2 regions of the Nonomuraea sp. NPDC049158 genome follow, and region 2 is predicted to be linked to the other one. Evidence: riboswitches for the same ligand, from Rfam matches in the RefSeq annotation. Region 2 holds a riboswitch; the other holds the start of a gene.
The links. A riboswitch is a leader RNA that binds a small molecule or an ion and turns the genes downstream of it on or off. The one in region 2 is predicted to bind thiamine pyrophosphate.
Positions count from the first base shown of each region.

Region 1: it holds a riboswitch for thiamine pyrophosphate, as region 2 does, so the genes downstream of both, AB0B61_RS42125 (FAD-dependent oxidoreductase) here and AB0B61_RS10980 (cytosine permease) in region 2, are expected to answer to the same signal.

Region 1 covers NZ_JBEZDM010000029.1:22,718-32,458, forward strand. The annotation lists gene AB0B61_RS42095 (glycerate kinase) at 1-53, shown strand, start outside; gene allB (allantoinase AllB) at 79-1,389, shown strand; gene alc (allantoicase) at 1,390-2,334, shown strand; gene pknB (Stk1 family PASTA domain-containing Ser/Thr kinase) at 2,368-4,299, opposite strand; gene AB0B61_RS42115 (thiazole synthase) at 4,496-5,251, opposite strand; gene thiS (sulfur carrier protein ThiS) at 5,244-5,444, opposite strand; gene AB0B61_RS42125 (FAD-dependent oxidoreductase) at 5,441-6,751, opposite strand; TPP riboswitch at 6,741-6,858, opposite strand; gene AB0B61_RS42130 (FAD-dependent oxidoreductase) at 6,917-8,080, shown strand; gene AB0B61_RS42135 (Rv2175c family DNA-binding protein) at 8,111-8,485, shown strand; gene thiE (thiamine phosphate synthase) at 8,463-9,098, shown strand; gene AB0B61_RS42145 (polyprenyl synthetase family protein) at 9,301-9,741, opposite strand, start outside.
Region 2 covers NZ_JBEZDM010000004.1:122,993-132,733, reverse strand. The annotation lists gene AB0B61_RS11005 (DUF6412 domain-containing protein) at 1-114, shown strand, start outside; gene yidC (membrane protein insertase YidC) at 167-820, shown strand; gene AB0B61_RS10995 (ATP-binding protein) at 824-1,255, opposite strand; gene AB0B61_RS10990 (PAS domain-containing sensor histidine kinase) at 1,398-3,266, opposite strand; gene AB0B61_RS10985 (methylated-DNA--[protein]-cysteine S-methyltransferase) at 3,363-3,929, shown strand; gene AB0B61_RS10980 (cytosine permease) at 3,939-5,282, opposite strand; TPP riboswitch at 5,273-5,385, opposite strand; gene AB0B61_RS10975 (rhodanese-like domain-containing protein) at 5,411-5,734, opposite strand; gene AB0B61_RS10970 (helix-turn-helix domain-containing protein) at 5,731-6,165, opposite strand; gene AB0B61_RS10965 (DNA-formamidopyrimidine glycosylase family protein) at 6,365-7,243, opposite strand; gene AB0B61_RS10960 (transcriptional regulator) at 7,287-7,892, opposite strand; gene AB0B61_RS10955 (GPP34 family phosphoprotein) at 7,916-8,569, shown strand; gene AB0B61_RS10950 (LCP family protein) at 8,577-9,741, opposite strand, start outside.

The DNA of each region.
Region 1 (9,741 bases), on a different contig from region 2:
CCGCCGCGCTCCTCGAACGCCTGGCCGCCGAGCTCGCCGCCGACCGCCTTTGACCGAACGTACGGCCTTGGAGTGGATATGACCGGCTACGACCTGGTGGTCCGATCGCGCAGGACCGTCACTCCCGACGGCGAGCGGGCCGCCTCGGTGGCCGTGCGCGACGGCCGGATCGCCGCGATCGGCGCGTACGGTGACGCGGTCGAGGCGGCAGAGGACGTCGACCTGCGCGACCTCGCGCTGCTGCCCGGCCTGGTCGACACCCACGTGCACGTCAACGAGCCGGGCCGCACCCACTGGGAGGGGTTCGCCTCGGCCACCAGGGCGGCTGCCGCGGGCGGGGTCACCACGATCGTGGACATGCCGCTCAACTCGCTCCCGCCCACCGTCACCGTGGACGCGCTCGACGCGAAGCTGCGCGCCGCCGCCGGGCAGTGCCACGTGGACGTCGGTTTCTGGGGCGGCGCGATCCCTGGCAACGTCAAGGACCTGCGCCCCCTGCACGACCGCGGTGTCCACGGCTTCAAGTGCTTCCTGTCGCCGTCGGGTGTGGAGGAGTTCCCGCCGCTCAGCCCTTCGGAGGTACGCCAGGCGCTCACGGAGCTCGCCGGGTTCGACGGCTTGATGGTCGTTCATGCCGAGGACCCGGCGCTGCTCGCCGAGCCGACCGGTCCCACGTACCGCGAGTTCGTGGACTCCCGGCCGGGCACGGCCGAGCGCAGCGCGGTCGAGCAGGTGATCCGGCTGGCCAGGGAGACCGGCGCCCGGGTGCACATCCTGCACGTCTCCAGCGCTGACTGCCTGGAGCCGCTGGCCGCCGCCCAGGCCGAAGGGGTGCGCATCACAGCCGAGACCTGTCCCCACTACCTGACCCTGGCCGCCGAACAGGTGCCCGAGGGCGAGACCGCCTACAAGTGCTGCCCGCCGATCCGCTCCGCCGCCAACCGCGACCTGCTCTGGGAAGGGCTGGCGAGCGGCGTGCTGAGCTGCGTCGTCTCCGACCATTCGCCATCGCCGGCCGACCTCAAGGTGCCCTCGTTCGCGGCGGCCTGGGGTGGCATCGCCTCGCTCCAGCTCGGCCTGCCCGCCGTGTGGACCGAGGCGTCGCGCCGCGGTCACGGGCTGGCCGACGTGGTGCGCTGGATGTCCACCCAACCAGCAGCAATGGCCAATATTTCCGGAAAAGGCGCGATAAAGGTGGGCAATGATGCTGATCTGGTGGCTTTCGATGCCACAGCGGTCAGCCCGGTCGACGCGGCCCGGCTCCACCACAAGAACCCGGTGACGCCCTACCACGGCCACCTCCTCAAGGGCGCCGTCCTCACCACCTGGCTTCGCGGCCGGCCCACCGACGGCGTACCGCACGGAACCTTCCTGTTGGGAGAGCAGTAGATGCCCGGCTTCACCGCCCTGCCCGACCTCGCGCTGCGTACCCTCGGCGGCTCCGTGGTCGCCGCCAGCGACGAGTCCTTCGCCGAGAAGGAGAGCCTGATCCGGCCGGGACGCCCCGGCTTCCAGGCGGAGACGTTCGGCAACAAGGGCCAGGTGTACGACGGCTGGGAGACCCGGCGCCGACGCGAGCCCGGCCACGACTGGGCGATCGTCCGGCTCGGCCTGCCGGGCGTCGTACGCGGTGTGGTGATCGACACGGCCTGGTTCAAAGGCAACTACCCGCCCCACGCCTCGGTCGAGGCCGCGGCCGTGGACGGCTACCCGTCGCCCGCCGAGCTCGCCGACGCCGACTGGGTGGAGATCGTGCCGAGGAGCGACCTCAAGGGGGACGCCGAGCACGCTTTCGAGGTGACCGACGAATCCCGTTACACACACGTCCGGCTGAACATGTATCCCGACGGTGGGATCGCCCGGCTGCGCGTGCACGGCGAGGTCCGGCCGGATCTGTCCCTCTACGACGGGCTCAGCCTCGACCTGGCCGCCCTGGCGAACGGGGGGCGGGTCATCGCCTGCTCCAACGAGTTCTACTCGGCGCCCGACAACGTCCTGGCCCCCGGGTCGGCCCGCCACCAGGCGGAGGGCTGGGAGACCGCGCGGCGGCGCGAGGCCGGGAACGAGTGGCTGGTCATCCGGCTCGCCGCGCGCGGCGTCATCCGGCTGGCCGAGATCGACACCACGAACCTGCTGTTCAACGCGCCCGGATGGGTGTCACTGACCGGGTACGACGGTGACCGAGAGGTCGAGCTGCTGGCCAGGACGCGGTTGCAGCCCGACACGCCGCACCGGTTCCGCCTGGAGCACGCCGAGCCGGTCACGCGGGTGCGCGTCGACATCTATCCCGATGGAGGGCTGGCGAGGGTCCGGCTGTACGGCAACCTCGCCTGACAACCGGGTCACTGTGAGAGCCCGACGGTCGGGTTACTGCCAGAGGACCACAACCGCGCCGGGCGGACGTTCGCTGTTGCCCGCCGGGCGCTGGAACCGTACGACTCCATCGCCCGACAGCTTGCGGACCTGCACCCTGAAGCCGAGACGCTGTAACTCGTTCCTGGCGTCGCCGGCGTTCTTGCCCACCACCGACGGGACGAGCTGGAACTCCTGGTCGTCACGCGCCTCGTTGTCCTGATTGTCGCCGCGGAACCAGTCCCAGAAGTCGGTCTGGCACCGGGCCACCGTGATCATGGCCTGGGCGCCCTTGTCGACCTCGGCCTTGGCCTTGGGCGCCTGCGCGATCACCGTGCACGGCTCGGCCCTGTCGTCGACCTCGTTGACCTGCACCTGGAAGCCCTGGGTGCCGAGGTAGTTGGCCGCCTCGTCCTTGGGCATGCCGCCGACGTCGGGCATCACGAGCCCCGCGCTGACGTAGAGGTTGACCTTCGCGTTCTCCTTGACCTTCTCGCCCACGTCGGGCGAGGTGCGGATCACCTTGCCGCGCTCGATCTCCTGGTTGGCCTGCCGGCTGACGCGGTTGACGTCGAGCCCGGCCTTGCCGATCGCGGTGCGGGCCTCGGGCTCGGACATGCCCTCGACGTTGGGCACCAGCACCCGCTTCGGGCCCAGCGAGGGCACCAGCGTGAGGGCCGCGCCCCGCTCGACCTCGACGTTGCGCCCCGGGTCGGTCCTCAGTACGAGGCCCTCGGCCACCTTCTCGTCGTGCTGGCCGGGCGCCGTCTTCACCTGGAAGCCCTGGGCGGAGGCGGCCCTCTGGGCAGCCGCCAGATCCGTGCCGACCAGGTTGGGCACCGGCACGTACGTGGTCTGCGAGAAGTACCAGCCCGTCAGCGCCACCGCCACCACCATGACTGCGGCGAGCGCGACCAGGAACCAGTTGGGCTTGAAACCGGCGCGCCGCGCGGGGAACTCCTCGCGCGGCTGGATCATCGTATGGTTCGGCACCACCTGCGTCATCGCGTGCGGCGCGGTGACGGGTCTGGAGCTCGGCATCGAGTACGGCATGGAGCGCGCCCCGGACGCCCCCGCATGCGGGGGCGGCGTCGTCGTACGGGGCAGCATGCGGTGCGCGTCCACGGCCGCCACCAGCATCGCGGTCGCGTCGGCGGGACGGTCGTCGGGGGAGCGGGCCGTGGCGTGCGTCACCAGCGTGTCGATCAGCGGCGGCACCTCCGGCACCACGGAGGACGGCGGCGGCACGGTGTCGTGGACGTGCCGGTAGGCCACCGACATCGGCGTCTCGCCGTCGTAGGGCTGCTCGCCGGTCACCAGCTCGAACAGCATGATGCCCGCCGCGTAGACGTCGCTGCGCACGTCGGCGCCGCCGGTCATGACCTGCTCGGGCGACATGTAGCCGATCGTGCCGATCATCACGCCGGTGCGGGTCTGGTTGGTCGCCTCGATGGCCCGGGCCAGGCCGAAGTCCACCACCTTGACCCGGCCGTCGTCGGTGAGCAGGACGTTCTCGGGCTTGACGTCGCGGTGCACCATGCCGGCCTGATGGGCCGCGCCCAAGGCCGCGAGCACCGGGATCATGATCTCCAGCGCCTCGCGGGCGGGCAGCCTGCCCCGGTCGCGCAGGGTGTCGCGGAGTGTCCTGCCGGGGACGTACTCCATCGACAGATAGACCACGTCCCCGTCGGTGCCCTGGTCGAAGACGTGCACCACGTTGGGGTGGGAGAGGCTGGCCACAGACTTGGCCTCGCCGATGAACCGCCGCACGAACGCCGGGTCCTCGGCGAGCGAGCGATGCATGACCTTCAGCGCGACCGTGCGGTCAAGCCGGACGTCTAGCGCCAGGTAGACGGTCGCCATACCGCCCCGCGCGATCCGGGACTCGATGCGGTAACGCCCATCGAGCAGCCGTCCGACGAGAGGGTCCGCTGTCGTCGTGTCCACCCCGCTGAGTTTACGGGCGTTTTGCCACTGGCAAGGCCTGACCATCCGAAACCGATGCCGAGCCGTGCTCGTTGGAACGCGCCTATCTGGAACATAACCGGACATATCCCGTCTCGTCCGCTCCGCGTGGCGCTGGTGGCTACGGACCCGTCGGGGCCTCCGCGCGGCTACGGACCCATCCGGGGCCTCTGTACGGCTATGGGCCTGTCGGGGAGGAGGCCTCCGCGTAGCGGCGGCGGGGGATGCGGCCCGCCTGGTGGGCGAACCGGCCCGCCTGGACGGCCGCTCTCATGGCCGTCGCCATCAGCTCCGGCCGCTGCGCCCTGGTGACGGCCGTGGCCAGGAGTACGGCGTCGCAGCCCAGCTCCATCGCCAGGGCGGCGTCGCTGGCCGTACCGATGCCCGCGTCGAGGATCACCGGCACCGAGGCCGCCTCCACGATGAGCTCGATGTTGTGCGGGTTGCGGATGCCGAGGCCCGAGCCGATCGGCGCGCCGAGCGGCATCACCGCCGCACACCCGGCCAGCTCCAGGCGACGCGCCAGCGCCGGGTCGTCCCCGATGTACGGCAGCACCACGAACCCGTCGGCCACCAGCCGTTCGGCCGCGTCGAACGTCTCGATCGGGTCCGGCAGCAGCGTCCGCTCGTCGGCGATGACCTCGAGCTTGACCCAGTTCGTACCGAGCGCCTCCCTGGCCAGGCGGGCGGTCAGCACGGCGTCGCCCGCCGTGAAGCAGCCGGCGGTGTTGGGCAGGACCTTGATGCCGCGTTCGCGCAGCACGTCGAGCACCGAGCCGGGCGCGCCGGGGTCGAGCCGCCGCATGGCGACGGTCGTCAGTTCGGTGCCGGACGCGACCAGCGCCTGATCGAGCACCTCCAGCGACGGCGCGCCGCCGGTGCCCATGATGAGCCGGGAGGAGAACTTCTCTCCGGCTATGAGCAGATCATCCACCTTGCACCGCCGTCAGCACTTCCATCCGGTCGCTGTCGCCGAGCGCCGTCGTCTCCCAGGCGCTCCGCGTCACCACCTCGTCGTTCACGGCCACGGCCACGCCGGTCGTGGCCGTGGTGAGCGTGAGTACGGCCTGCGCCACGGTGGTGCCGTCGGGCACCTCGTGTGGCGCCCCATTGATGGTCACATTCATGAAATATCCCGATACCTCAGCGGCGAGCACAGCTCCGCGAGCTCGCTCTCCTCGCCCAGCAAGATGGCCGCCGTGAGCGGGGCCAGCAGCACCCCGCCCCGGTGATGCCCGGTGGCCAGCACCAGCCCGGGCGTCCCGCTGGGCCCGATGAGCGGGACGTTGTCCGGTGTGCCCGGACGCAGCCCCGCCACCACGTCGGCGATCTCCAGCTCGGTGACGCCCGGCACCAGCTCGTGGGCGTCCCGCAGCAGCTCGTACAGTCCGCCCGCCGTCACCCTCGTGTCGAACCCCAGCTCTTCCTGCGTCGCCCCGACCACCAGCTCACCGTCACCCCTCGGCACCAGGTACACGGGTTTCCCGTGCACCGTCCCGCGTACACACCTGCCGAGCAGGGGCTGGGGGGAACGCAGCCGCATGATCTGCCCCTTGACCGGCCGCACCGGGACATCGGCCAGCCCGGCACTCCACGCCCCAGCCGCCAGCACGACCCGCTCGCCCCGGATCTCGGCGGGGATGTCCGCCTGCGGGAGGCCCTGGTCCGGGGTGGCTGTCCTGTCCGGGGTGGTTGTCCTGTCCGGGGTGGCCGTCTGGTTCGGGGTGGCCGTCTGGTCCGGGGGTGCGAGGCGTACGCCCACGACCTGGTCGCCCATGTCGCCGTCCCGGAGTAGTTCGCTGACGCGAGCCCGGACGATGGGGACGCCCAGGCGGTCGAGTGCGGCTAGGAGCGCGGCGGTGACACGGCGCGGGTCCACCCACGCGTCTCCACGGGCCAGCAGCCCACCGCGTACGGAGGGCGCCAGCATGGGCTCCAGCCGACGGCACTCGCGCCCGGTCAGCCGCTCGACCGGTAGCCCCAGCTTCTCCATGAACGCGGCCAGCTCACCGAGCGCCGCCAGATCGTCGGCCCCGAACGCCACGGCCAGCGTCCCGTCGACCCGGAAGTCCAGCCCGGCCCGCGCAGCCTCGCTGAGCCCGCTCACGACCGCTTCAGGCGCCCTGGCCTCGTCAACTTCAGACGCTCCAGCCTCGTCAAGGCGGGTGGCGGCGGGTCCCGTACCGGCGTCGAGGCCGGCGTCGGTGGCGAGTTCGGAGGCGAAGGACGGCCAGCGGCGCAGTGCGGCGAGGCCCAGTCGGAGCAGCGGCTCCTCCGTGTACGTGACCTCGCTCACCGGCGCCAGCATGCCCGCCGCCGCGTGCGAGGCCCCAGTGGCCGGAGCCGGGTCGACCACGGTGACCGGCCGCCCCGAGCGGGACAGGCGCCAGGCGATGGACAGCCCGACGATCCCGCCGCCTACGACGATGTCCACGTCCGCTCCCTTCGCCGGCATGATCCGGATCAGGTGTCTTGCGGTCGAAGGCCCGGTGCAGCCTTCCTCTCAGCCCGGTAAACGGCCGGACTCCCGCGCGTCTTACGCCTCCACCCTACGGCCTCGGCGCGACGCCCAGGCACGGGCCCCGTTATGGTCTTGAACGTGAATCATGTGGTGGTGGCAGGCGCCGGTCTGGCCGGCGTACGGAGTGTCGAGGCGCTGCGCGCGAAAGGGTTCGACGGCAGGATCACGCTGATCGGGCAGGAGCGGCACCGGCCATATGACCGGCCACCGCTGTCGAAGGCGGTCCTGTCGGGCAGCAGTGACTCCAGCTTCGTCGACGCCGACCTCGCCGTGCTGGAGGTGGACTTCTGGCCGGGCGTCTCGGCCAAGGCGCTGCGTCCCGGCGTCGTCGAGACCACCGAGGGCGAGCTCGCCTACGACGGCCTGGTGATCGCCACCGGAGCCGAGCCGATCACGCTGCCCGGCGACGGCCGCCAGCACGTGCTGCGCACCCTCGACGACGCGCTGGAGCTGCGCGCCCGGCTGGTCAAGGGCGCCGGCGTGGTGATCATCGGCGCTGGTTGGATCGGTGCCGAGGTGGCCACCGCCGCCCGCCGGGCCGGCTGCGAGGTGACCGTGATCGAGGCGGGCCCCACCCCGCTCGCCCAGGCGGTCGGTCCGGAGATCGGCGCCCGCACCCAGGGCTGGTACGAGGGCATCGACCTGCGGCTCAACACCCTGGTCGGCTCCGTGGACGACGGCGGCGTGACGCTGGCGGACGGAAGCCTCATCGAGGCGCACGTGGTCGTCACCGGCGTCGGAGTACGCCCGGCGGTCGGCTGGCTCGCGGGCTCCGGCGTCGACCTGGACAACGGCGTCGTCACCGACGAGCACCTGCGTACGTCCCTGCCGAACGTCGTGGCCGTGGGCGACTGCGCCGCCTGGTGGTCGCGCCGGTTCGAGACCAGGTTGAGGGTCGAGCACTGGGACGCCGCGCTCAACGCGCCCGAGGTGGCCGCCGCCACCCTGCTGGGCGTGGAGGCCGCCTACGACCCAGTGCCCTATTTCTGGTCCGAGCAGTTCGGCCACATGGTCCAGTACGCGGGCCACCACCCGGCCGGAGACCGCCTCCTCTACCGAGGCGAACTCGGCGGGAAATGGTCGGCCTGCTGGCTCACCTCGGACGACACCCTGGCCGCGGTACTCGCCGTGGACCGGCCCCGAGACCTCGTCCAGGGCCGCAGAATCATCGAAGCCGGGCACCGCGTAGACGCCGAACGCCTGGTAGATCCCGACCTCTCCCTACGGGATTGTGTTGTTTGAGCAAGCACGCCATGTGGTAGTTGTGGTTTCGTGACGCTTTCTGTTGCGCAGATCGACCGGGAGACCGACCAACTCGTCGCCGAGTGGCTCACTCTCCCCGAAGTGGCCGCGCGCCTCGACCTCTCGATTGGGCGGGCCAAGCAACTCCTCAAGGATCGGAAACTGCTCGGTGTGCGCCGGGGTGGTGGTGGGCCACAAGTGCCCGCGGTGTTCCTTGATGGAAAGGACGTGATGAAGGGTCTGCCCGGCACACTCTCCGTGCTGCGAGACTCCGGTTACGACGACATCGAGTCGCTTCGCTGGCTCTTCACTCCCGACGACTCCCTGCCCGGCTCGCCCGTCGACGCCATCAGGGCCGGTCGCCATACCGAGGTCAAACGGCGTGCTCAAGCCCTCGCTTTCTGAGGCCCGCCTCTACCTCTGCACGGACGGCCGTCGCGAACGCGGTGACCTGGCCGACTTCCTCGACGCGGTGCTGGCCGCGGGCGTGGACATCGTCCAGTTGCGGGAGAAGGGACTGGAGGCGCGCGAAGAGCTCGCGCTCCTCGAGGTCTTCCGTGACGCCTGCGACCGGCACGGCCGGCTGCTGGCGGTCAACGACCGGGCCGACATCGCGTACGCCGCCCGCCCCGACGTGCTCCACCTGGGGCAAGACGATCTTCCGGTGAAGGTCGCGCGAGAGATACTCGGCGACGACGTCTTCATCGGACGGTCCACCCACTCCGTCGCCGAGGCTTCCGCCGCGGCTGTGGAGGAGGGCGTCGACTACTTCTGCTGCGGTCCCGTCTGGCCGACGCCGACCAAGCCGGGCCGCCACGCGCCGGGGCCGTCGCTGCTCCGGCACGCGGCGTCGCTCGGCAGCGGGCGGCCGTGGTTCGGCATCGGCGGCATCGACCTGGGCAATCTCGACCAGGTGCGGTCGTATGGGGTCGAACGGGTTGTAGTGGTACGTGCCATCACGGACGCCGAGGACCCGGGTGCCGCGGCGGCGGAGTTCGCCAAGCGCCTGGCCCGCTGACAGACGCGCGCGGGCGCCGCCCGGCGCCCGCGCCCTACTCAGCTCGTACGTGCGGCCGCTCAGAGTACGCGTGAGGTCGCTCAGGCGTGCCTGAGAGTGACCGGTTGCGCGTGTGGTGGCTCAGGTTGTGAGTAAGAGTGACCGGTTGGGCGTGTGGTGGCTCAGGTTGCGTGTGAGAGTGATGGTTGGGCGTGTGGTGACCTCAGGTTGTGCGTGAGGTGGCGGCCACCGCCAGGTCCGACAGGGCCGCGCGGGCGTCCGGTGTGATGGGCACCTTGCCGAGGAACGTCAGCGCCTCGCCGAGGTAGTCGCCGATCATGTCCTCGCACTGGCGCAGCGCCCCGGTGCCGTCGATGATGCCCCGCAGCGTGGCCACCCCGTCCTCGTCGAGTCCGGGATCGCCCAGCAGGGCGCGCACCGTCTCGGCGTCGCCGGGTGCGGCCGATGCCAGGGTCCGCGCGATGAGCATCGTCCGCTTGCCCTCGCGCAGGTCGTCGCCCGCCGGCTTGCCGGTCTGCGCCGGGTCCCCGAACACGCCCAGGATGTCGTCGCGCAGCTGGAAGGCGATGCCGACCCGCCGGCCGTACTCCATGCAGAGCTCGTCCATCCACGGCTCCAGGCTGCCGGCGGCGAGCACCAGGCC
Region 2 (9,741 bases):
CCCGGCTTCCCGCTGATGTACGCCCGGCGCACGGCCTTCCAGCGCCAGCGCCATCCCGCGGCGGCAGGCCGGCCACGGCCACGAGCTCCGTCATCGCGCCCCGCTTCCGGCTAAGCGGGGCTCTCTTCAGTGAGCCCTGATTCATCTCTCTTTGATTGAAGGGCTCATGTTCGACTCTTTCGTGTCATTTCTGCTGGCCGTGTCCGGCGACAACGCCGCCGTGGCCATCGTGCTGTTCACCGTGGCCGTACGCCTCCTGCTGCTGCCGCTCAGCATCCGCCAGGCCCGCGCCACACAGGTCCAGAAGCGCCTGGCGCCCAAGCTGGCCGAGTTGCGGAAGCGGTGGTCGCGCAACCCCGAGCGACTGGCCAAGGAGACCACCAAGCTGTACGCGAAGGAAGGCACCTCGCCTCTGGCCACGATCCTGCCGGGATTGGGGCAGCTTCCGTTCATGTGGGTGATGTATCGGGTCGCCACGCACCCGACCGCTTTCCTGGGCCATGACCTGCTGGGCGCCCCTCTGGGGCAGCATGTCGCGGGAATTGTCACCAATTACGGTCTGGTTAGTGTGCCATTTTTGGTCTTTGCCGTGGTCATCGTGCTGATCGCGGTCGTGGCGTGGCTTTCGGCCCGCAAAATCACCGCCACGCTGCCCGACGAGCAGCCCGCGCTGATACGCAGGATCACGCCGCTGATGCCGTTCGGCACGGTGCTGGCCGCCGCGGTGCTGCCGCTGGCCGCGGCGCTCTACCTGCTGATCAGCACGGCGTGGACCGTGGGAGAACGCGCGATCCTGGCCACCCGGCCGCTGAGCGCGTAGCCGCTATCCAGCCTCTCGCAGGGCGTGGACCTGCCCGTTCATCAATCCGTTGGGGGCGTGCAAGATCGCCCACACCGTCGTGATGTCACCGTCGTGGCGGACTCCCCAGCTCTCCGCGACGTACTCGACGATGCCGAGCCCCCTGCCCCCGAGCGACGACAGAGTCGGCCGGCCGGCGCGGGGCTCGGTGGCCGCGCCGCCATCGCTCACAGCGACCTCGATGTGTTCGTCGCTCCGCAGCCAGGCCACCCTGACCATGCCCGACGGCAGCGGATGCGCATGCCGTAGCGCGTTGCTCAGCAACTCGCTCACCACGAGGACGGCATCGTCGATCGCGGTGGCGAAAACCCCGCGATCCTGCAGGTCAGTGCTCAGACGCTGGCGGGCGACGGCGACACTGGACGGCGCGTACGGCAGTAGCACCACGCTTGACACACCCACCTCCCCGCTCCCAGTGCCCCCCACGGGAACACTCCCCGGTACGACCGAAATGCCCCGTTACTCGATCCCAGAAACCGCATCTCGATCACAGCTTGTACACATCGGACGATAGATCAGCGTAACCGTTACCACCTCGTTACCGCATCGGTGTGTCGGATCGGATAGGGGAAGCGTTGCCCAACACGAGCCGCATTCGAGTGCCTCCACCGGGTCGCGGATGGGCACTCACATCACCGCCCTGAGCCCTGGCCAGACTGCGCACGATGTAGAGCCCGAGGCCGACTCCGCCGAACCTGCGGCGGTCACCGCTGTCGACCTGGACGAACCGCTCGAAGACCCGCTCCCGGTCCGGTGCGGCGATGCCGACGCCCTCATCGTCCACCACCACGACCACGGCGTCGTCCTCGGGCCAGGCGCCCACGCTGATCAGGCCGCCCGTCGGCGAGTACTTGAAGGCGTTCTCCAGCAGCTGGCCGAGGATGATGTCGGTGGCCAGCGCGTCGCCTCTGACGTACGGCAGCGCGTCGGGGATGGCCACCTCCACCCGGTGCCTGTCGGACAGCACGGGCAGCCCGAGGGTGGCCGCGTGGATCCGCTCGGCCAGATCGAACGCCTCGATGCGTACCGGCGGCTCGTCGGCGCCCGCCCGGGCGCCGAGCAGCAGATGATCCATGAGCTGCCCGAGCGACCTGGCCCGCTCGGCGATCGTGTGGACGGCGGAGCGCCGCTCGGTGTCGTTCAGCTTGTCCCAGCGCGCGTCGAGCGTGCTGGCGAACCCGCGCACGATCGTGATGGGCGTGCGCAACTCATGGCTGGTCGTGGCCAGGAACAGGTCCTTGGCCTCCTCCAGCTCCTTGGCCGTGGTGACGTCACGGAAGTCGACGACCACTTCTCCGGTCTCCTCGATCTTGGCGCTGACCACGTCCAGCCAGCGCCCGCTCTCCAGCTGGTAGGTGAGCTTCTCGCCCGGGCTGGGCAGCGGGAAGGGCAGCGGCCCGCCGATGACGGCCTCTCCCGGTGTCGCGGTGAGCTCGGCGGCGGCCGGGTTCCACTGGCTGACCCGCCCGGCGCGGTCGAGCACGGCGATGCCGTCGGCGCTGGCGTCGAACACCGCGCGCTCGTGCGCCCGCTGCCGTACGGCCTCCTGATAGGCCACCGCGTTGCCGACCGCGATGCCGGCGTGCCCGGCCAGCAGCTCCAGGAGCTCGAGCTCCAGGTGGCCGGGTTTGCGCTCGGCGAACAGCGCATACAGCGCCCCGTAGGGCCGGCCGCCGACCGCGGCCAGCCCGAGCGCGATCGTGTGCAGCCCGTCGAGCTCGGCCCACACCAGGTCGCCGAGGCCCTGCGACTCCAGCATCACCGTCTTCCCGGTGCGTAAGAGCTTGCCGACCAGGCTGGTACGCAGGTCGGCCGTCACGTCCTTGAGCGAGTCGGGCAACTGGTGCGCGCTCACCAGCCGCAGCCGCTCGCCCTCGATGAGCACGAAGCCGCCCGCGTCGGCGCCGGTCAGCTCGGTCAGGCTGGCCGCGATGCGGTCGAGCACCGTGGACAGCTCCAGCTCGGCGTTGATGTCGCCGACCACGTCGGTGAGCCGGCGTACCAGCCTGGCCCGCCGCGCCATACGGTTCCTGGCGGCCTCGTCGGCCTCGGTCAGATGGTGCACGAAGACGTAGCCCGCCACGGCGCTGCCCGTGAGCAGCGCGCTGGTGTCGACCCTCAGGTCGAGCACGGTGCCGTCCCTGCGCAACCGCTTGGTGCGCAGCGACACCTGGCCGCCCGTACGCACCCGTTCGAGCACCGCGTTGTGCTCCGCTGTCAGCTCCCCCGGCACGATCGGCGCCCTGCGGCCCAGCATCTCCTCGGCCGACCAGCCGAAGAGCCGCTCAGCCGCCCGGTTCCAGACGAGTACGGTCTGGTCCCTGTCGAGCGCGACCACGGCGTTGGGCGAGCTGGCGAGCACCGCGCGAGCGATCTCATCGTCACTGCCTGCTCTGTCGTCACCCACACCTCCATAGTGCCTGTGGCGTGCGGCGTTCGTCGGGCGATCCGTCCGATACGCTGCGGGCACGGCCTTTCAGGGCGGCGGAAGAGGGTGGCGGGTATGTCCAGTGGAGACCTCGATGCCCTGCTGCGGGTGACTTCCGCCACTTATCGCGGCGAGGTGCCGCCCGATGTGGCGTTCGGCACCTATGACGGCGCGGTCGGCCGGCTGGTGCTGGCGGTGAGCGGCAAGGGCATCGTGGCGTGCAGCTTCGAGTCGGAGGACACCGTCTTCGAACTGGTCGTCCGGCATGTGGGCGCCTTCGTCGGGCCCGACCCCGGGCGTCTCGACCCGGTGCGCAGGGAGCTCGACGCCTACTTCTCCGGGCGCCTGCGGACCTTCGCCACGCCGGTCGACCTGTCCATCGCCACGACGTTCGCCCGCACGGTGCTGCAGAAGACGATGGCCGTGCCCTACGGGGAGACGGCGACCCTCGACGAGATCGGCGAGAGCATCGGCCGGCCGCGCGCCCTGCGCGCGGTCGGCAACGCGCTCAACGCCAACCCCGTCTGCGTGGTCGTGCCGTGCCACCGGATCGTGCCGGCTGACGGCGAACTCGGCGACTACGCGGGCGGCCAGGCCGCCAAGCGTCATCTCCTCACCATCGAAAAACGCTCACGGGCCTGAGGTACGTACTCAACGACGCGTGATCGACGCGCGCCGGGTCGCCCAGCCGATCACCAGCGTCACCAGAGCCGCCACCAGAGCCGCGCCCAGGGCCCCGTTCATCCACGGCTGCCTGGTGAACCCGATGGCCTCGCGCACGGCCGCCCAGAGGCCGTCCCACCGCTCGACCGTGGGCGTGGAGGTGGTCATCCAGTAGGCCACGAAGCCGAGCGCCCAGGGCACCAGCATGGACCAGCGGGCCGGCGCGTCCTCGTCGGTGTTCCACCCCGAGGATCCGCCGAGCAGGAAGTAGTCGACCGCCAGCACCGCGAACATCGGCACGAACACCGCCCCGATCACCCCCAGGAACGCCCCGTACGAGTTCACGTCGACCACCAGCGCGATGGCGGTGGTCAGCACGCCGATGGCGATCGAGAAGACCCGCCGGTCGACGCGCGGCATGAGGTTCTGCAGGGACATGGTCGTGGAGTAGACGTTCGCGAACGACTGGTCGGCCTCCCGCAGCACCAGGATCGCGAAGAACAGCGCGCCCAGCGGCACCGCGACGAACGCCCCGAACACGGCCGTACCGTCGGCGGCCACCGCCGCGGACCCGGCGATCGCCACCGCGTAGACGCCCAGCCCCAGACAGGCGACCTGGGCCAGCGTGTAGCCGCCGACCACGCCCGCGAAGGCCGCCCGGCTCGACCTGGAGTGCCGGGCGAAGTCGGCGGCGATCGGCACCCACGAGACCGACAGCGCGATGACGTAGTCGACCGCGGGCGCGAACGCCGTCCACGACCCGCCGCCCTGCGGCGGAGCCTTCGACAGGAACGCCACCGCGAACCAGACCAGCGAGATGATCACCCCGATGGTGACGTAGCGCCGCAGCAGCCGGACCGACCCGAGCGGCCAGATGGTCAGCGACGTGGTCAGCACCCCCGCCGCCACCACCCACACCTGGTACGGCACCACGGCGCCGAAGATGGCCATCGCGCCCTTGGCGATCACCCACAGCTCGAAGGCGCCCCACCCGATCATCTGGACGATGTTGAGCACGGTCGGGATGTAGGACAGCCGTGCCCCGAACAACCCGCGCAGCAGCACCATCGCCGGCCGCCCGGTCTGCGTGCCCGGGATGGCCGACAGCCCCACCATGGCCGTGCCGACCAGGCTGCCGACGAGGGCCGCGAGCAGGGCGGCGGTCAGGCTGAGCGGCCTCCCGCCGAGCGGGTCGAGCAGGAACAGCGCGCCGCTGAACCCCAGCAGGCTCACGGCCAGGTTCGCCCACAGGGCGCCCTGGTCGAGCAGCCCGAGCGTCTTGGGGGGCGTCCCTTCGAGGGTCAGCGGGACTTCGTCGACGACATGCGTCATCTCACACTCCCTACGCCGGCATTACCCGGACAGGTTCATGCGGTCGGCGACAGGTCAGTCGCCCTCTCAGCCCGGTGCACCCCGAGCTCCCGCGGTTTGTGTAGTTGTCGAGCGGATTATGCCATCCGTCAGGCGACGAACGGCGGGTGCCCCGTCTCGCTGACCATCGGGCGGCTCGCGGCCGCCCACAACTGCATGCCGCCGTCGACGTTGACCGCCTCGCGCCCGAGCTGGTTGAGCCAGGCCGCGACCTGGAACGACCGGCCGCCGACCCGGCAGACCACGTAGACGGTCCGGTCGCCCGGCACCTCCTCGACCCGCCCCTGGATCTGCGACATCGGGATGTGCACCGCCTCGGGGGCGTGCCCGGCCACCCATTCCTCCTGTTCGCGCACGTCGAGCAGGTAGCCGTCGGCGGGAACGTCGTTTGCCGGGATCTCTGGAACCGTCATGCCTCCATCATCTCGCGTCGCTGGTCGTAGGCAGCACGCGCGGTGGCGATCTCCTGCCGGTGCTCCTCGGTCCAGGTGACCAGGCTCTTGATCGTCTGGTGCAGGGTCCGGCCGAGCGGCGTGAGCGCGTAGTCGACCCGCGGCGGCACGACGGGGTGGACCGTGCGGCTGACCAGGCCGTCGCGCTCCAGGTGGCGCAGGGTCACGCTGAGCATCCGCTGGCTGACCCCGTCGATCTCGCGGCGCAACTGGGTGAAGCGCAGGCTCTGGCAGTCGAGCAGCGCGATGACCAGCAGCGACCACTTGTCGGCGACGCGGTCGAGTATCTGCCGGACCTCGCAGTCCTCCCTGGTGTCCCACTGCCACACGTCGTAGTCGTCGTCCACGGTGCTCTCGCAGTAACCGGGTGGCTTAGAAGTGCCGTCTTCCATGACATTTCATACTGCCGGATGATTTGGGCGGTTACCAGGAATAACCGAATATCGATAAGTAACCGGGAGTTGACCACGTCCAGGCGCGCTTGGGGCATGCTGATCGTGCTGTGCGGGGCCATCTTCATCGAGGGCACCGACGTGGCGATGAGAAGCTCAAAGCGTGACCACCGGCGCGGAGGCCTGACATCAGCAGGTGTTACTTCAGCAGGCGGGACAGGCGGCGGTCGGCCAGCGGCTTGCCGCCCGTCTGGCAGGTGGGGCAGTACTGAAGCGAGGAATCCGCGAAAGACACCTCGCGGATCGTGTCACCGCACACATCGCACGGCTGGCCGGCACGGTTGTGGACACGAAGGCCGGACTTCTTCTCCGCCTTGAGGTCCTTGGCGGCCAGGCCGTGCGCCCGCTCGACCGCCTCGCGCAGCGTGGTGACGATGGCCTCGTGCAGGTCGGCGATCTGGGCGTCGGTGAGGGTCGAGGCGATCTTGAACGGTGACATCTTGGCCGCGTGCAGCACCTCGTCGGAGTAGGCGTTGCCGATGCCCGCGATCACCTTCTGGTCGCGCAGCAGGCCCTTCACCTGGGTGCGGCTGCCGTTCAGGATGGCCTTGAGCGTGGCCACGGTGAAGGCGTCGTCGAGGGGGTCGGGGCCGAGGGCGGCGACACCCGGCACGTCATCCGGATTTTTCGTGACATAGACGGCGAGGCGCTTCTGCGTTCCCGCCTCGGTCAGCTCGAACCCGGGCGCCAGGCCCTCGTCATCGGGCGCCAGGCGTACCCGTACCGCCAGCGGGCCCTTGCCCGGACGGACCGGCTTCGCGCCCGAGAGGTCCTCGCGCCAGCGCAGCCACCCCGCGCGGGCCAGGTGGATGACCAGGTGCAGGCCGTCGCAGTCGAAGTCGAGGAACTTGCCGTGCCTGGCCACGCCCGTGATGGTCAGCCCGCCGAGCGCGGTGACCGGCGGGTCGAACGTCTTGAGCGCCGAGAAGGCGACCACGTCGACGCCCAGGAGCGTGCGACCGACCGCCCGCTCGCGCAGGAAACCGGCGAGCGATTCCACTTCGGGGAGTTCAGGCATGCCACCAGGGTACGACGCACCTTCATCCACAGCCTGTGGATAACTATGAGACATCCCAGAACGCCAGCTCGTGCGCCATCCCCTCACGGAACAACGCCTCCGCCCGCGCGGGCTCGGGATCGGCCTGATCGATCATCTCGGCGATCCGCACGGTCAGCGCCGCGAAGCCAGGATCGGCGTACGTCTCCACCCACCTCCGATAACGCGGCTCGGCGGGCAAATGAGCCGCCAGCTGCTGACCAAGCTGCGAATATCCCCACATGCAGGGATAGAGCGCGGCCAACCCTTCGCCGTAGTCAGCGGCCGACTCCAGCAGGAACGCCGTATAGCCCGCACACGCCGGCCCCTTCCGCGCGCCTTCCAGGTCCGCCCCGAACGAGGCCGACAGCTCCCGGTGCAGGCTCAGCTCGTCATGGAAGGTCGTGTGCGCCAGGTCCACGAGGTCGCCCAGATGCGCGGCCGGCGCCTGCCAGGCCAACCGCGCGAACACCCGCACATAGTCCAGCAGGAACAGATAATCCTGCTCCAGCCACGACCGGAACACCGGCTCCGCCAGATCGCCGCGCCCGATGCCGACGACCGTGGGATGCGCGAGCTGCGCCTCGAGGAGGGGACGCCCGGCCGCGTGCAACTTCTCGGAGATACCCATGAGCGGCAGGTTAGTGTCAGGGAATGAGTGTGACGATCGCGGAAGAACTCCTCCTGCTCGCCTACAGCGAGGAGGAGGGCAAGCAGCTCATCAGCGGCACCCAACTCGATCCGGCGCTCGGCGGCGCGATCCTCGCGGAGCTGGCGATCAACGAACGGGTGGCCCTGTCCGGCAAGAAGGTGTCCGTCGAGGACGCCACGCCGCTGGGCGACGACGAACTCGACGCCGCGCTGACCCGCATCGCGGAGGAGGGCAAGGAGCGCAAGCCCGACTGGTGGGTCCAGCGGCTCCACTCCACCAAGCTGCGCCGGCGCCTGCTCACCCGGCTCGCCGAGACGGGTGTGCTGGCCGAGGAGCGCGGCAAGGTGCTCGGCATCTTCCCCACCACCCGCTGGCCGGAGGCCGACGGCAGCGTCGAGGCGGAGGTCAGGCAGCGCGTGAGCGGCGTCCTGGCGGGCGCCGACCCCGACGGGCGCACCGCGGTGCTCATCGCCGTCATGCACGCCGCCAAGCTCGACCGCAAGGCGTTCCCCGGCGCGGACAAGGCCCGCATCAAGGAGATCGCCGAGGGCGACTGGGCGGGCGACGCGGTGGCCAAGACGATCGCGGCGATCAACTCGGTCATCATGATCGCCGCCACCAGCGCCGCCATCGGCGCCAGCACCACAGGCAGTTAGTGCCGGATCAGCCGGCGTCGAGGATCTCCTTCGGCACCGGCTTGTCCTCCTTGATCGCGTTGAACAGGGCGGTGGCCTTCTCCCTGTCCCACTTGACCGCGCTGCCGCCGCCCGCGATCTCGTTGCCGCCGAACGGCACGACCGTGGTCACCGGGCTGTCGCCCATGGCCAGGCCCAGCGAGAGCATGTCGAACGCGCCCGTGCTCGAATCGACGGCCACCGCGTCGGTGGCGCTCATGGCCAGCGGGATCGAGGTGAACGGATTGATCAGCGTGCCGGGGCTGGCCGCCTTCTTCACGACCGCGCCGAGGAACTGGCGCTGCCGCTTGGTCCGCTCGAAGTCGGGCAGCGCGCCGCCCTTACGGGTACGGACGTAGCCGAGCGCCTGCGCGCCGGTCAGCGTCTGGACGCCCTTCTTGAGCTTCAGCCCCGCCTTGGGGTCGTCGACCGCGGCGCGGACGTTGATCTCGACACCGCCGACCGCGTCGACGATGTCCACGAACCCGGCGAAACCAATCTCCATGTAGTTGTCGACGCGCACCCCGGTGACGGTCTCGATCGTCTGGGCGAGCAGCTTGGGGCCGCCGATGGCGTACGCGGCGTTGAGCTTGTTGCGGCCCTTGCCGGGGATGGTCACCGCGGAGTCGCGCGGCAGGCTGACGAGGGTCGGCTTGTCGCTACCCGCCGGGATGTGCAGCAACATCATCGAGTCGGTGCGCTGGCCGGCCGCCTTACCGGTGGCGAGCTTCTTGCGGTCGGCCGCCGACAGCCCCTTGCGGCTGTCGGAGCCGACGAGCAGCCAGTTGGTGCCCGGGGAGTCGGCGGGACGCCCCTGGTAGTCGTCGAGCACGCCGGGGATCCCGGTCAGCCGCGAGTCGATCCAGAAGAACAGGCCCACGGCCACCACGAGCAGCAGCGCCACCACGGCGGCGACGATCTTCAGGATGGTGCGGCCCTTGATCCGCCCGCGCGGCGGCTTGGGCCCCGACGGGCCGGCCTCCGCCTTGGGCGTGAACGGCTTGATCGGGCTGCCGCCTGAGCGCTCCCGGCCGTACACGCGCGAACTGCCGGCGCGCGGCGCGTCGGAGGGCGACTCGGCGGGCTGCTGGTGCGTCGGCGGCGCCTGCTGAACCGGCGGCGGGACCTGCTGCGTCGACGGAATCCGATGCGCG